3 regions of the Streptomyces sp. NPDC021115 genome follow, and region 3 is predicted to be linked to each of the others. Evidence: predicted binding sites of a transcription regulator. Region 3 holds the regulator's gene; each other region holds the start of a gene.
The links. The regulator HrcA, encoded in region 3, represses chaperone genes, less so after heat shock. The targets are predictions, from matches to a motif close to TTNGCACTCNGNNNNNCNGAGTGCNAA.

Region 1: groL (chaperonin GroEL) is a predicted target of HrcA. The motif match lies at 1,885-1,911, and genes of this name have one in related genera.
Region 2: ACH4TL_RS04625 (FmdB family zinc ribbon protein) is a predicted target of HrcA. The motif match lies at 1,431-1,457, and genes of this name have one in related genera.

What each region holds. Positions count from the first base shown of each region.
Region 1 is NZ_JBIRQF010000008.1:248,005-251,276, forward strand. It holds gene groL (chaperonin GroEL) at 97-1,722, opposite strand; gene ACH4TL_RS25365 (cold-shock protein) at 2,062-2,268, opposite strand; gene ACH4TL_RS25370 (MoaD/ThiS family protein) at 2,700-2,978, opposite strand; gene thrC (threonine synthase) at 2,975-3,272, opposite strand, start outside.
Region 2 is NZ_JBIRQF010000001.1:1,001,086-1,004,357, forward strand. It holds gene ACH4TL_RS04620 (potassium/proton antiporter) at 1-1,357, shown strand, start outside; gene ACH4TL_RS04625 (FmdB family zinc ribbon protein) at 1,468-1,848, shown strand; gene ACH4TL_RS04630 (S-methyl-5'-thioadenosine phosphorylase) at 1,946-2,794, shown strand; gene ACH4TL_RS04635 (RcpC/CpaB family pilus assembly protein) at 2,946-3,272, shown strand, end outside.
Region 3 is NZ_JBIRQF010000006.1:320,702-323,973, forward strand. It holds gene ACH4TL_RS21265 (DUF3097 domain-containing protein) at 1-236, opposite strand, end outside; gene ACH4TL_RS21270 (MBL fold metallo-hydrolase) at 267-1,004, opposite strand; gene hrcA (heat-inducible transcriptional repressor HrcA) at 1,181-2,197, shown strand; gene dnaJ (molecular chaperone DnaJ) at 2,198-3,272, shown strand, end outside.

The sequences.
Region 1 (3,272 bases), on a different contig from region 3:
ACACGGCGGCGGGGCGGCACCCCTGGGAGAAAGGGTGCCGCCCCGCCGTCGTCAGTGGACGGTTCGACCGACCGGCGCGCGGGGCGCCGAGGACGGTCAGAAGTCCATGTCACCGCCCGGCATGCCACCCGGGGCGCCCGCCGGAGCGGCCTTCTCGGGCTTGTCGGCGATGACGGCCTCGGTGGTGAGGAACAGCGCGGCGATCGACGCGGCGTTCTGGAGCGCGGAGCGCGTGACCTTGGCCGGGTCGATGATGCCCTCGGCGATCAGGTCGATGTACTCACCGGTCGCGGCGTTGAGGCCGTGGCCCGGGGTCAGGTTGCGCACCTTCTCCACCACGACGCCGCCCTCGAGACCGGCGTTCACGGCGATCTGCTTGAGCGGGGCCTCCAGGGCCAGGCGCACGGCCTGGGCACCGGTGGCCTCGTCGCCCTCGAGCTCCAGCTTCTCGAAGACCGAGACGGTCTGGAGCAGGGCCACGCCACCACCGGCGACGATGCCCTCCTCGACGGCGGCCTTGGCGTTGCGCACCGCGTCCTCGATGCGGTGCTTGCGCTCCTTCAGCTCGACCTCGGTCGCGGCACCGGCCTTGATGACGGCCACGCCGCCGGCCAGCTTCGCCAGGCGCTCCTGGAGCTTCTCGCGGTCGTAGTCCGAGTCCGAGTTCTCGATCTCGGCGCGGATCTGGTTGACGCGGCCCTGCACCTGGTCGGTGTCGCCGGCGCCGTCCACGATGGTGGTCTCGTCCTTGGTGACGGTGACCTTGCGGGCGCGGCCGAGCAGGTCGAGACCGGCGTTCTCCAGCTTGAGGCCGACCTCCTCGGAGATGACGGTGCCACCGGTGAGGATGGCGATGTCGCCGAGCATGGCCTTGCGGCGGTCACCGAAGCCCGGGGCCTTGACGGCGACGGACTTGAAGGTGCCACGGATCTTGTTGACGACCAGGGTCGCCAGCGCCTCGCCCTCGATGTCCTCGGCGATGATCAGCAGCGGCTTGCCGGACTGCATGACCTTCTCGAGCAGCGGGAGGAGGTCCTTCACGCTGGTGATCTTCGAGTTGACGATCAGGATGTACGGGTCGTCGAGCGACGACTCCATGCGCTCCATGTCCGTCGCGAAGTACGGGGAGATGTAGCCCTTGTCGAAGCGCATGCCCTCGGTGAGCTCGAGCTCGAGCCCGAAGGTCTGCGACTCCTCGACGGTGATGACGCCTTCCTTGCCGACCTTGTCCATGGCCTCGGCGATGAGCTCGCCGATCTGGGTGTCGGCGGCGGAGATGGAGGCGGTGGAGGCGATCTGCTCCTTGGTCTCCACGTCCTTGGCCTGCTCGAGCAGCTGGGCGGAGACGGCCTCGACGGCCTTCTCGATGCCGCGCTTGAGGGCCATCGGGTTGGCGCCCGCGGCAACGTTCCGCAGGCCCTCCTTGACCAGCGCCTGGGCGAGGACGGTCGCGGTCGTCGTGCCGTCACCGGCGACGTCGTCCGTCTTCTTCGCGACCTCCTTGACCAGCTCGGCGCCGATCTTCTCGTACGCGTCCTCGAGTTCGATCTCCTTGGCGATGGACACACCATCGTTGGTGATCGTGGGGGCGCCCCACTTCTTCTCGAGGACGACGTTGCGGCCCTTGGGGCCGAGGGTGACCTTGACGGCGTCGGCGAGCTGGTTCATCCCGCGCTCGAGGCCGCGCCGCGCCTCCTCGTCGAACGCGATGATCTTGGCCATGTGAAGTGGTCCTCCCAAGACGGGGTGGATTGCTCCGGACCGCGCCTGGCGCCCGCGACGGACGGCCTGCCTGCCGTGCGGTTCCTTGCCCCGCGCGGCGTCGGCGAGCCTCACCGACCCGATCCTTCTGTCACTCTCACCTTCAGAGTGCTAACGCAATAATTAGCACTCGCCCCATGAGAGTGCAAGCGCCCGATGGACGTCAAGGGAGCCACAGGGGAGGGATGGGAGAGCCACAGGAGAGCGACGGGAACGAGGGCCGGGGACATGCCGGAGGGCCCGTCCCCCACGGGGTACGGGCCCTCCGGAACTTCAGTCAGCTGCCTCGCGTTCGGCGCGTCAGCCTACGGCCACGCGGACCATGTCCGCCTGCGGGCCCTTCTGGCCCTGCGAGATCTCGAACTCGACCCGCTGGCCTTCCTCGAGGGTGCGGTAACCGTCCATCTGGATCGCACTGTAGTGGACGAACACGTCCGCACCACCGTCGACCGCGATGAAGCCGTACCCCTTCTCCGCGTTGAACCACTTGACGGTGCCCTGAGCCATTCCTAACTCCCCTATTGCTGGCCCTTGCGCAGGACCGCACTCCGCGGACCCGGGTCAGACCTCACCCCCCGAGTCGAGGGGGGTGTGCGCCGGAACGCGTCGACCGCCGCTGAATGTATCCGTCCCAACGCCCTCTGCAACAGGTCAATTGGACGAGAATTCTGGGCACGGCTGATCGGGAATAAGTGGAGAATTCCTGTGAAGTTCGGGCAAACCTGGCGGGGCACAGGGCACTAACCCGACAAATCGCGCACACACTTTGCGCACAAGTTGACGAGTTCTCATATGCGGTTCCGGCGCCGGGGCCGATGAGGTAGCCCGGGGGCCGCTGGGGAAGCGGGGCAACTCTATCGCGATTCCACACACGGAATCGCCCCGTCCGGTTCTTCCGGGACGGGGCGATTTCCAGAGGTGAGCGGGGTGATGGGGCGTCAGCAGCCACCCGCGACCGCGGGGATGATCGACACCCCGGAGCCGTCCGGCGTGGCCGTGCCCAGGCCCTCGGCGAACCGCACGTCGTCGTCGTTGACGTAGACGTTCACGAAGCGGCGCAGCTTGCCGGTGTCGTCCAGGACGCGGGCCGCGATGCCCGTGTGGTTCTTCTCCAGGTCCGCCAGGACCTCGGCGAGGGTCGCGCCCTCGGCACTGACCTCGGCCTGGCCGCCGGTGTAGGTACGCAGGATGGTCGGGATTCGGACGTTGACGCTCATGCGAGGCCAGCCTCTCGGAACGAGTCAAGGGTGGGGCGGATGATGGCGGAGGGGCCCGTGGTGGGGGCCACCGCGTCGAGGGTCTTGAGGCCGTCGCCGGTGTTGAGGACGACGGTCGTCAGGGACGGGTCGAGCAGCCCGTCCTCGATCAGCTTCTTGGTCACGCCGACGGTCACGCCGCCCGCGGTCTCCGCGAAGATCCCCTCGGTGCGGGCGAGCAGCTTGATCGCGTCGACCACCTGCTCGTCGGTGACGTCCTCGACCGCCCCGCCGGTGCGGCGCGCGATGTCGAGG
Region 2 (3,272 bases), on a different contig from region 3:
GGGCACGGACGGGCTCGGCGTCACCTTCAACAACGCCGAGCTGACACAGGTCATCGGCTACACCGCGCTGGTGGTGATCCTGGCCGAGGGCGGTCTGGGCACCAAGTGGCAGGAAATCAAACCCGCGCTGCCCACGGCCGCCGTGCTGTCGACCGCGGGCGTCGCGGTGAGCGTGGGAGTCACCGCGGCGGCGGCGCACTATGTGGTGGGGCTGGACTGGCGGCAGGCGCTGATCATCGGCGCGGTGGTGTCCTCCACGGACGCGGCGGCCGTCTTCTCCGTACTGCGCAAGGTGCCGCTGCCCAAGCGGCTCACCGGCACCCTGGAGGCCGAATCCGGCTTCAACGACGCCCCTGTGGTCATCCTGGTCGTCGCCTTCTCCAGCCAGGGGCCCATAGACCCCTGGTACCTCATGATCGGCGAGATCATGCTGGAGCTGGCGATCGGCGCCGTCGTCGGTCTCGCGATCGGCTGGCTCGGCTCGTACGGGCTGCGCCGGGTCGCCCTGCCCGCCTCGGGTCTGTACCCGATCGCGGTGATGGCCATCGCGGTCGTCGCGTACGCGGGCGGAAGCCTGGCGCACGGCTCCGGCTTCCTCGCCGTCTACCTCGCCGCGCTCGTCATGGGGAACGCGAAGCTGCCTCACTGGCCGGCCACCCGCGGTTTCGCCGAGGGGCTGGGCTGGCTCGCCCAGATCGGCATGTTCATCCTGCTCGGACTGCTGGTGACGCCGCACGAACTGGCCGACGACATCTGGCCGGGCGTCGTCGTCGGCCTGGTGCTGACCATGGTCGCCAGGCCCGTGTCGGTGCTGGTGAGCACGACGCCGTTCCGGGTGGCATGGCGGGAGAAGGTCCTGCTGTCCTGGGCCGGGCTGCGCGGCGCGGTGCCGATCGTGCTCGCGACCATCCCCATGGTCAACGAGGTGCCCGACAGCCGCCGGATCTTCAACATCGTCTTCGTGCTGGTGATCATCTACACCCTGATCCAGGGGCCGACGCTGCCCTGGCTCGCCACCCGGCTCCAGCTGGAGGAGTCGGAGGGCACCGCGGACCTGGGCATCGAGTCGGCGCCGCTGGAGCGGCTGCGCGGCCACCTGCTGTCGGTGTCGATCCCCAACGGCTCCCGGATGCACGGGGTGGAGGTCGCCGAGCTGCGGCTGCCGCCCGGGGCCGCGGTCACCCTCGTCGTCCGGGACGGCTCCAGCTTCGTCCCCCTGCCGTCGACCGTGCTGCGGCGCGGCGACGAACTCCTGGTGGTGGCCACCGACCCGGTGCGGGACGCGGCCGAACAGCGGCTGCGAGCGGTCGGCCGGGGCGGCAAGCTGGCGGGCTGGCTGGGCACCGGCGGCGGCTGAGGGCGTGGCGTAGGTCACCGTGTGCCGTAGTGCGGTGGACTGGCGGGCCGGAATACTGCACTATGGAGCGTCGTTAGCACTCAATGAGTGAGAGTGCCAGGAGGAAGTACGTGCCGACCTACCAGTACCAGTGCACCGAGTGCGGCGAGGGCCTCGAGGCGGTGCAGAAGTTCACCGACGACGCGCTCACCGAATGCCCCCAGTGCCAGGGACGCCTGAAGAAGGTGTTCTCCGCGGTCGGCATCGTCTTCAAGGGCTCCGGCTTCTACCGGAACGACAGCCGCTCGTCGTCCAGCAGCTCGAGCGGCGGCTCGGCGAAGTCCGCGGCGAAGAGCGATAGCGGTTCGTCGTCGTCGGACAAGACCTCGTCGTCTTCGTCCTCCTCCTCGTCGGACACCTCCTCGGGGTCGTCCTCGTCGACGTCTTCGTCGTCTTCGTCGAGCTCCTCCTCGTCGAGCACGTCGTCGAGCAGCACCAGCTCGGCCGCCTGATCTCGCGCCTCCCGCACCCCTGCCGCTTCCTCCCGGAAAGCCGCGGGGGTGCGGTGCATCCGGGGCGCCGTCGACCGCCGCTGGCTAGGGTGATCGCATGGCCGAGACGAGCAGCACACAAGCAGACATAGGGGTCATCGGGGGTTCGGGGTTCTACGCGTTCCTCGACGATGTGACCGAGATCACCGTGAAGACTCCCTATGGCGAGCCGAGCGATTCGCTCTTCCTCGGCGACATCGCGGGACGGCGGGTCGCCTTCCTGCCCCGGCACGGCCGCACCCACCGTCTGCCGCCGAACCGGATCAACTACCGCGCCAATCTGTGGGCCCTGCGCGCGGCCGGAGTGCGGCAGGTGTTCGGACCGTGCGCGGTGGGCGGTCTGCGGCCGGAGTACGGGCCGGGGACGCTGCTGGTGCCGGATCAGCTGGTGGACCGCACCAAGGGACGCGACCAGTCCTACTTCGACGGCGAGCCGCTCCCGGACGGGCGGGTGCCGAACGTGGTGCACACGACCTTCGCCGACCCGTACTGCCCGGTGGGGCGGCAGGCGGCGGTGACGGCGGCGCGCGGCCGCGGCTGGGAGCCGGTGGACGGCGGGACGATGTGCGTGATCGAAGGACCCCGCTTCTCCACCCGGGCGGAATCGCGCTGGCATGCCGCGCAGGGCTGGTCGGTGGTCGGGATGACGGGACATCCGGAAGCGGTGCTCGCCCGTGAACTGGAGCTGTGCTACACGTCGTTGACGCTGGTCACCGACCTGGACGCGGGGGTGGAGACGGGTGAGGGCGTCTCGCACGCCGAGGTGCTGAAGGTGTTCGGCGAGAACGTCGGGCGGCTGCGCGAGGTGCTCTTCGACGCGGTCAGCGGCCTTCCGGACAACGCCGACCGGGACTGCCTGTGCGCCCACGGGCACGACGGCTGGGACCTGGGGATAGAGCTGCCGTAGCGGGCGGGCCGGGGCGGGTGTTGCCTGGTGTGGGGGACCGAGTTGTCCACAAGGCGGCGGCCGTCCACAGGCCCCAGCGGGATCGGGCGAGGCCGGGCATGGTGATGGGGCCAAGAAGCTCCCGGCTCCTCCCGGCAGGCGGTGTTGTGCCATGTCCCGTCCGTTCCCCTCGTCCCCCTCCCCCGCGTCACCCTCGATCACGTCCCCGTCCGCTTCCCTGTCCCCACCCCCGTCCTCGGTGTCTTCTCCACCGGCCCGCGCCACTCCGCCGGCCCGCGCGGTGCCGCGCTTCGGTCCGGTGCGGGTGGCGCGCGACGGCAGATACCGGCTGCGGCGGTCCCTGCGGCGACGGCGGCGCTCGATGGCGGCCGGGCTGGCGCTGACCGCCGCCGCGCTCGCGGCCGCGGCACCGTCCGGTCAGGGGTCCGCGCGCCCGGAGCCCTCCCCCGCCACCGCGGCCGGGGGCCGGTACGAGCCG
Region 3 (3,272 bases):
ACGCGGCCCTCCAGGAGGAAGCCGCGCGGCTCCATGGGGAAGACGCGGTGCTTGCCGAAGCGGTCCTCCAGGGTGACCGTCGGCCCCTGCGCGGTCTTCTCGCAGCGGATCACGGCACCGCAGAACCCGGTGGTGACCTCCTCGACCACGAGGTCCGGTTCGGCGGCGACCTCGGGCGCGGGCTGCTGCCGCTTCCAGGGCGGGGTCAGATCCGAGTCGTACTGTCGGCTGCGCATCCGGATGACCATAGCGCGGCGGGAGAGGGCTCAGCGGGAGCGGGCCGAGCGGGACACGCCGAAGCGCGCGGCCAGTTCGTCGCGTTGGTCACGTACGAAGGCCGCGTCCACGACCGACCCGTGGCCGGGGACGTACCGCGCGTCCTCGCCGCCGAGGGCGAGCAGCCGGTCGAGCGCGGCGGGCCAGTGGTCGGGGATCGCGTCGGGCCCGGCCTGGGGCGGGCCCGACTCCTCCACCAGATCGCCGCAGAAGACCACCTCCGGCCGCCCAGGGACCAGGACGGCCAGGTCGTGGGCGGTGTGCCCGGGACCCACGTTCGCCAGCAGCACGGACCGGCAGCCCAGGTCCACGGTGATCTCCCCGGAGACCGCGTGATGGGGCGGTACGAGGTGATCGGCGGCCTCGGTGGCGGCACCGGGGGCCACTCCGTGCCGTACCGCGTCCTCGCGCAGCGCCTCCCGGTCGCGGCGCAGCGGACCGTCCAGACCGGTGGCCCCGTACACCTCGCAGCCCGCGAAGGCGGCCGTGCCGAGGACATGGTCGAAGTGCGGATGGGTGAGCGCGATCCTGGTCGGCCTGCGGCCGGTCAGCCGGGTGATCTCGGCCCGCAGCGCCGCGCCCTCGCGCAGCGTCGAGCCGGTGTCCACCACGAGGACGTCCTTCCGGCCGACGATCACGCCGACCGTGCAGTCCCAGTCCGGCAGCCGCCGCCGGGCGACATCGGGCGCGAGCTCTTCCCACCCGGCCTCTTCCCAACACGTCTTCATACCGAGACGCTAGCTCCAACAGCGATAGCGTGACGTGTGGCCGGGGCACCGGCGGGGGGCGGCTCTTGCCGTGGCCACCGCACCCCGCCGTACACTGGCTGAGGGGTTCTGGCACTCGTGACCGTTGAGTGCCAGAGGGACGACCTGATGACACGGCTGGACTGGAGGTGCGCGGGGTGCTCAGCGAACGCAGACTCGAAGTGCTGCGTGCCATTGTCCAGGACTACGTGGGCACCGAGGAGCCGGTCGGCTCCAAGGCCCTCACCGAGCGGCACCAGCTGGGCGTCTCCCCGGCCACGGTGCGCAACGACATGGCCGCGCTGGAGGACGAGGGCTTCATCGCCCAGCCGCACACCAGCGCCGGGCGCATTCCCACGGACAAGGGCTACCGGCTCTTCGTGGACCGGCTGGCCGGAGTGAAGCCGCTGTCCGCCCCGGAGCGGCGGGCCATTCAGAACTTCCTGGACAGCGCCGTCGACCTCGACGACGTGGTGGGGCGCACCGTCCGGCTGCTGGCGCAGCTGACCCGGCAGGTCGCGGTGGTGCAGTATCCGTCGCTGACGCGTTCGACGGTGCGACATGTGGAGCTGCTGCCGCTGGCCACGGCCCGGGTGATGCTGGTGCTGATCACCGACACCGGGCGGGTCGAGCAGCGCATGGTGGACTGCCCGGCTCCGATCAGCGACGACTCGCTGGCGGATCTGCGGGCCCGGCTCAACAGCCGGGTCGTGGGGCGGCGGTTCGCGGATGTGCCGCAATTGGTGCAGGATCTTCCGGAGTCCTTCGAACAGGAGGACCGGGGGACGGTCTCCACCGTGTTGGCGACCCTGCTCGAAACGCTCGTCGAGGAGACCGAAGAGCGGCTGATGATCGGCGGCACCGCGAACCTCACGCGTTTCGGGCATGATTTTCCCCTGATGATCCGGCCCGTTCTGGAGGCACTTGAGGAGCAGGTCGTCCTCCTCAAGCTGCTCGGCGAGGCCAAAGACTCGGGTATGACCGTGCGTATCGGGCATGAGAATGCTCACGAGGGCCTGAATTCCACCTCGGTCGTCGCGGTCGGCTACGGTTCGGGCGACGAAGCCGTCGCCAAACTCGGCGTGGTCGGACCGACCCGCATGGACTACCCCGGAACGATGGGAGCGGTACGCGCAGTGGCACGTTACGTCGGACAGATCCTGGCGGAGTCGTAAGTGGCGACGGACTACTACGCAGTCCTGGGCGTGCAGCGCGATGCCTCGCAGGACGAGATCAAGAAGGCATTCCGCCGGCTGGCACGCGAGCTGCACCCGGACGTGAACCCGGATCCGAAGACCCAGGAGCGGTTCAAGGAGATCAACGCCGCCTACGAGGTGCTGTCGGACCCGCAGAAGAAGCAGGTCTACGACCTGGGCGGGGACCCGTCGGGCTCGGCCGCCGGCGGCGGCGCCGGTGGCTTCGGCGCGGGCTTCGGCAACTTCTCCGACATCATGGACGCGTTCTTCGGCACCGCCTCGCAGCGCGGCCCGCGGTCCAGGACCCGGCGCGGCCAGGACGCCATGATCCGCCTCGACGTGGAGCTGAACGAGGCCGCGTTCGGCACCACCAAGGACATCCAGGTCGACACCGCGGTGGTGTGCACCACGTGCAGCGGTGAGGGCGCGGCGCCTGGCACCTCGGCGCAGACATGTGACATGTGCCGCGGCCGCGGTGAGGTCTCGCAGGTGACTCGGTCCTTCCTCGGCCAGGTCATGACCTCGCGGCCGTGCCCGCAGTGCCAGGGCTTCGGCACCGTGGTGCCGACCCCGTGCCCGGAGTGCGCGGGCGACGGGCGGATCCGCTCGCGGCGCACGCTGACCGTGAAGATCCCGGCCGGTGTGGACAACGGCACCCGCATCCAGCTCGCGGGCGAGGGCGAGGTCGGCCCGGGCGGCGGCCCGGCGGGCGACCTGTACGTGGAGATCCACGAGGTGCCGCACCCGGTCTTCCAGCGGCGCGGCGACGACATGCACTGCACGGTGACGATCCCGATGACCGCGGCGGCGCTCGGCACCAAGGTGCCGCTGGAGACGCTGGATGGCCTGGAGGAGATCGACATCCGGCCCGGCACCCAGTCCGGCCAGTCGGTCCCGCTGCACCAGCGCGGCGTCACCCATCTGCGCGGCGGCGGCCGCGGCGATCTGATCGTGCACGTCGAGGTGACGACCCCGACCAAACTCGACCCGGAGCAGGAGGAGCTGCTGCGGCGGCTGTCCAAGCTGCGCGGCGAGGAGCGCCCGACCGGGGAAT